2 linked regions of the Flocculibacter collagenilyticus genome follow. The protein of the gene in region 1 interacts with the protein of each later gene in a pairwise test. Links are inferred from orthologs where the notes say so. Each region holds a gene or a part of one and is shown on either strand. Other genes may lie near its edges. The genes, in order: HUU81_RS03970 and glnD.

Region 1 (3,021 bases):
CCCACTCTAATCCCGACTGATCTTTTTCGCTTGGTTGGCTAAAACCTTGTGACACTAGTTCAGAATAAATACTGTTATCCATGTTTCTTCCTGTCATTTTCATTGACGTCACAAACTCTGGATAGGCTTCTACACCACACTCTGAATTATCAATCCCTTCCACTTCTTGTTCTAGCGTGACCCTTAGCCCTATCACTTTCTTAATAACGGCCCATACAACCACACTGGTAATAAATACCCAGCCAAAAATAGTCAGTGCTCCCACGAACTGGCCAATAACACTTGCATTCGCATTAGTTAGTGGCACTAACATCAAGCCTAACACTCCCACAACACCATGTACTGAAATCGCACCTACAGGGTCATCAATTTTAAGCTTATCTAAACCAATAATCGAAAAAACAACTACGCCACCACCTATAGCACCAAAAAGTAATGCTTGCCAAGCGGTTGGCGTAACAGGCTCAGCAGTAATAACCACTAGCCCCGCTAATGCTCCGTTTAACACCATGGTAAGATCGGCCTTTTTAAACCAAGCAACACTCACCAATAAAGCTGCGATTGCTCCGCCAGCCGCTGCTGCGTTAGTATTTAAGAAAACCAGAGCGACTGAGTGCGCATTGGCGATATCACCTAGCTTTAACACTGAACCACCGTTAAAACCAAACCAGCCCATCCACAGTATAAATGTACCCAAGGTAGCCAATGGCATATTAGCGCCAGGAATAGCATATACATGGCCATTTTTCCCATACTTACCTTTGCGAGGACCAAGCAGTAATACTCCTGCAAGCGCCGCAGCAGCTCCCGCCATATGAACAATACCAGAGCCGGCAAAATCAGAGAATCCAATCTCAGCTAAACTATATAAGCCTAAGACCTCCTTTCCGCCCCACGTCCAACTGCCTTCCATTGGATAAATAAAGCCGGTAAGCACAACCGTAAATGCTAAAAACGCCCACAATTTCATGCGCTCTGCCACCGCTCCGGAAACAATCGACATTGCCGTAGCAACAAAAACCACCTGAAAGAAAAAGTCAGAAGCAGCAGAGTATATTGCACCACCTTCGATACCCTGCTCCCGTTGAGCAAATTTATCTAACGTAGATGCAGTATCTAATGACTGGATTCCTGATAAAAATAAGCCGCCATCATACATAATGGCGTAGCCACAAATTAAATACATAGTGCAAGAGATGGCAAACAGTGCCACATTTTTTGTTAGAATTTCTGTCGTATTCTTTGCTCTTACCAGCCCTGCTTCTAACATGGCAAAACCAGCGGCCATCCACATCACTAGTGCACCGCAAATTAAAAAATAAAAGGTATCTAACGCAAATTGTAATTGGTAAATATTTTGTTCCATGATCTGCCCTCCTATATCGCTTCAGCGTCTAACTCACCAGTGCGAATTCGCACTGCGGCTTCAAGCTCAGTCACAAATATTTTCCCGTCACCAATTTTGCCAGTGTGTGCAGCGGAAGTAATTGCTTCTAATAGACGATCAATATCTTCATCGTGAGTCGCAATTTCTAATTTTACTTTTGGGAGGAAATCAACTTGATATTCGGCACCTCGATATAACTCCGTGTGCCCTTTCTGTCGTCCAAAGCCTTTCACTTCGGTTACGGTTAACCCCTCAATCCCAAACTGAGCAATAGACTCTCTTACATCGTCAAGTTTGAATGGCTTGATAATAGCGGTAACTAATTTCATTCTTCACTTCCTTTTTTATGATTATATTTTGAAAAAGAAAGAGGAAGTTTTATGCCAAATATAATTAGCTATAGATAACAATTAGTTAGGGTTAAATAAAAGATTGGATGAAGATAAATGCACCATCAGGCAACAGTGCTTCGCACTAATGCAGTGCAAATATTAGTCAGCGCGATGACTCTTCAATATTTTGGGAAAAGCCTGTTAATTTTGAATAAAATCTTGCCAAGCGTTAAGTAATAACACCAAGTCTTCAATGCCACAACTTGCTGCATGGCCATCAAGTTCTACATATAAGTCTTGTTCTGCGTAATCATCACCAAGCTCATCAGCTTGCATTACATTTGCTGTTACTTCAGCTTCCATTTGGTTCAAGGTTAACGTAAATTCTTTGCCAATTAACCGCAACTCTTGATGAGGGCTAGCGTTTGCTAAGTCGATCACATTAAACACTTTTTCCAACTCATCCGCGCTTTTACCAATTTCTTCCGACAACCAACGACCAAATACAGCTTGTTCAGATGAGATCTTAACGTGAAAACCACCAGTAATTGAGTCGTAAAGAAATTCGTATTCCACTTATGTAACCTTAATGTTAATTGTTAAGCGTGTGCAATGATACGTTGATCTTAAAAGAAAGTGAGTTGCATATAAAGATTTGTTAGTAAGATACTGATTACAATCCTTAACTAATTGCATTAACCTGTCTATTTTTTATCCTTTTCATCAAGTATTTAGTAATCGCACACAAATAATTTCACAACGCCCCTGCGTTGATAAAAGGCTAATGCCGACTTCAGCCCAAAATCTTGTGAGATATCTCCTACATTAATGCAGGAGATAACGTATTATTTACATCGAAATAACGACAAAGGAAAGCATAAGTCATTGATTTGTATAGAAGCACTTCATTCAAATGGTGTATGTAATTAATCTTACAATGTAAATTTTTTTATCATACCTATGATCCAAATCTAAGCAGCGTATTATGCATTTCAACGGAGCAGGAAATTCCTCAAGGTAGAGGACAAGGATGTAGGGACTTAAAGGGACGTCTCGGGATGGGACGAAAAGACAAGGAATGTAAGGCAGGAGCCTAGCACGAGGAACGTGCATTAAGGAAAGATTCAACAGGGAAATTACAGGAAGTATGATCTGCTTTAATCAAGCAGCTATGTGTAAAGGACAAACCAGGAAGGTTTAAGGAATGCTTAAGGATAAGCAGCGTTCACGGATGATGTAATGGATGCAAGTTAATTGGTTAAGGAAGTAACCAACTAAATGGATTAAACATGAACTGCGTAT
Region 2 (3,554 bases), 2.0 Mb from region 1 along the record:
TCAACGTTGATATTACAGTGATTAAAGACGGTTACCATGGCGACACGAGCCGTATGTTTTATGTTGGCGAACCAAGTATATTGGCAAAGCGCCTAACAGAAGTCACTCAAGAGTGTTTATATAAAGCCATTAACATAGTTAAACCAGGTACTACGCTTGGCGATATTGGCCATATTATTCAAACCCATGCAGAAAAACACAACTATTCAATTGTTCGTGAATATTGTGGTCATGGTATTGGTAAAGAATTCCATGAAGAACCTCAAGTAGTTCACTACGGCTCTCCGGGTAAGGGCTTAAAGCTTGAAGCGGGTATGTGCTTAACAATAGAGCCTATGGTTAATGCGGGTAAGCGGCATAGTAAATTAATGAAAGACGGTTGGACTGTACTCACTAAAGACCGCTCGTTATCAGCACAGTTCGAGCATACACTATTAGTAACTGAAAATGGCGTTGAAATATTAACTTTGCGTAGTGACGACACGATTGATAGAGTTATTTCGCACAGTTAAAACCTAGATTTGTAAGTTTAGGCTTTAGCAATTGTTAAGCCTAAACTACCTACAACCGACTGGCGTTCAACTTTTATTAATCTGCTTATATTAATTAGGTATTATTTAAGATTGTAAGGATTCTTTGTGGCCATTCCAGAACAACTGCTTTTCGATCTTCACCAACACAGCACCATAGACCAACTAAAAGAAACAAACGCACAATTTAATCACTGGCTATGTAATGCTTTTCAAGAATACCCAACAACCGAATTAGTAAAAGACCGCTCTGAGTTCGTTGATACACTCCTTAAAAAGCTTTGGCAAATATTTGAACTAGATAATGAACCAACACTTTGTCTTGCCGCTGTTGGTGGTTATGGCCGCGCAGAACTTCACCCTCGTTCAGATATCGATTTATTAATCCTGACTAGCGCGGAACCTAGTTTAGGCGCCGAAGAAAAGATTGGTAAGTTAATAGCTACATTATGGGACTTTAAGTTTGATGTAGGGCAAAGTGTTCGCACGGTTAAAGAAACCATCTATCAAGGCAAAAAAGACGTTACAGTCGCGACAAACTTGATGGAAATGCGTCATATATGTGGTCCAAAAAATGAATATACTCAACTTAAAGATGCCATTAGCAAAGATGATTTTTGGTCATCAAGAGGCTTTTTCATTGCCAAGAAAAAAGAACAAAATACACGCCATGAACAGTTTCATGGCACAGCTTACAGCCTAGAGCCTAACTTAAAAGCCACCCCAGGCGGACTACGTGATTTACAAACCATTGGCTGGGTGGCAAAAAAGCATTTTAATGTAAACACCTTTGCTCAACTTATCGAGCACGGTTATTTAACTCAAGAAGAATATCAAGAGCTATTAGAATGCCAAGACAACCTGTGGAATATTCGTTTCGCACTTCATGTGGCAGCAGGTAGAGCGGAAAACCGCTTGTTATTTGATTACCAGCCAGAAGTTGCAAAAGTACTAGGCTTTGGTGACGATGGAAAAATATCTGTTGAGCGCATGATGAAGCGCTTATTCCGTATCATGATGCGCGCAGCAGAATTAAATAAAATGCTACTCCAGCATTTTGAGATGGAAATATTAAAAAGTAAAAAGAACAAAACGCAAAAAATCATTGATGAAAACTTTATGATTTATGGCGACTTGATACAAGTCACTAACGACAGTGCCTTTTTAAAGCGCGGTAATATTCTATGGATGTTCTTACATATTGCCGATAATCCTTCCATTAAGGGAATTCATTCAGACACATTACGTTTAATGCGACAAGTGAGGCGAAGACTGATAGGCGACCTACAGGATTATGCTGAATGTCGCTTCTTATTTTTAAAGTTATTTCGCCACCCTAACGGCATGGGAACTGCTTTTACCCTAATGCATCAACATGGCATTTTATCTGCCTATTTTTCGTTGTGGAAAAACATTGTTGGTCAAATGCAATTTGACTTATTCCATGCGTATACCGTGGATGAACACACACACCGTTTAGTAAAGTATTTATATCGTTACTTTCTTCCTGAGTTTAAAAGCGAATTTCCGATATGTCATGAAATTGCGCGAAAATTAAATAAACCAGAGCTATTGTTTTTAGCAGGTATTTTTCACGATATTGCAAAAGGCCGCGGTGGCGATCATTCAGACTTAGGTGCCATTGATGCCATGGAGTTTTGTCGTAGCCATAAAATGCGCGAAGCCGACAGTGAATTGATAGCATGGCTAGTACAAAACCACCTATTAATGTCTACTACTGCACAGCGCAAAGATATTCAAGATCCTGAAGTTATTCAAGGCTTTGCTGATCAAGTCAAAGATCAGCGACATTTAGACTATTTATACCTGTTAACTGTTGCCGATATTCGCGCAACAAATGACAACCTTTGGAATGATTGGAAAAACAGTTTATTCAAACAGCTTTACCAATATACAACGACTGCATTTATGCATGGTGAAAAACGCACCATGGACATACGATTAAAAGCAAAAGAAAATCGTCAAGATGCAAAAGCACTCATTTTAGAGCGTGGTTTTGATGAAAGTGATATTGATGCTGTTTGGACTAATTTAAAGGCGGATTACTTCGCCAAGAACCCTGCGAATAAAATATCGTGGGAAACACGTGAAATTATTAAACATACAGATAAAGAAACTCCACTGGTACGGGTAAGCAAAATGCCTATCCAAGGTGGTACCTTAGTGTTTGTTTATACCAAAGATCAGCCTGACTTATTTGCTGCGGTCGTAAGCGCATTAAGAAGTAAACGAGTTTCTATTTTTGACGCACAAATCATGCGTACGAAAGATGGCTACGCCCTAGATAGCTTTGTTATTTTAGAACCGAATGGTAAAGCCGTTACCTCCCAGTCGCGCATCAATAGTATAAAAAGTATTATTCAGCGCGCGTTAAAAAATAGAAATACCGTTAAAAACATTAAACATCGTTTATCGCGCAAGCTAAAACAATTTGACGTGCCACCCAAAATTAAATTTCTTCGTACATCGGCTAAAAACCGCACCTTAGTTGAAATTGTTTCATTAGATATGCCAGGATTACTGGCGGAAATTGGCGAAGTATTTTTAGCATGTAACTTACAATTACATTCAGCCAAAATAACCACCATTGGTGAACGCGCAGAAGATATTTTCATGCTTTCAGATGAAAATGATAAAGCATTGACTAAAGAAAAAAAGCAACATTTAAAGGAAACGGTACTTACACACCTTTCCAAACTATCAGAAATTACATAATCTGAACCAACTATTATTAATACAGCAATTAGGAACAGTCATGTCAGCTATTAAAGACATTATTGAACACGCATTTGAAACCAGAAATTCATTTACCGCAGAGACTGCCAGCCAAGAAGTGGTCGACGCCGTAAATAACGTTATGACCATGCTTGATAGCGGTGAAGCTCGTGTCGCTGAAAAAATATCAGGCGAATGGGTAGTACATCAGTGGTTAAAAAAAGCGGTATTACTGTTCTTTAAACTCAATGAAAACAAGCAAATTAACGGCGAAGAAACCCAGTACTG

The links.
Region 2: the proteins of HUU81_RS03970 (region 1) and glnD interact in binary tests that used the Escherichia coli proteins (3 or more experiments, as listed by UniProt). The link is inferred for Flocculibacter collagenilyticus from one-to-one orthologs.

The regions. Positions count from the first base shown.
Region 1 is NZ_CP059888.1:903,971-906,991, reverse strand. What follows is about bases 48-2,731. They hold HUU81_RS03970 (P-II family nitrogen regulator), read right to left. Parts: upstream 1,717-2,731; coding sequence 1,378-1,716; downstream 48-1,377. Other genes in these bases: HUU81_RS03965 (YacL family protein), read right to left, coding at 1,921-2,295; HUU81_RS03975 (ammonium transporter), read right to left, coding at 48-1,366. In the rest of the region: more of HUU81_RS03975, read right to left, coding at 1-47. UniProt on the Escherichia coli protein: Involved in the regulation of nitrogen metabolism. Regulates the activity of its targets by protein-protein interaction in response to the nitrogen status of the cell.
Region 2 is NZ_CP059888.1:2,865,631-2,869,184, forward strand. Bases 250-3,466 are described here. They hold glnD ([protein-PII] uridylyltransferase), read left to right. Parts: upstream 250-638; coding sequence 639-3,266; downstream 3,267-3,466. Other genes in these bases: map (type I methionyl aminopeptidase), read left to right, coding at 250-512; dapD (2,3,4,5-tetrahydropyridine-2,6-dicarboxylate N-succinyltransferase), read left to right, coding at 3,307-3,466. Also shown: more of map, read left to right, coding at 1-249; more of dapD, read left to right, coding at 3,467-3,554.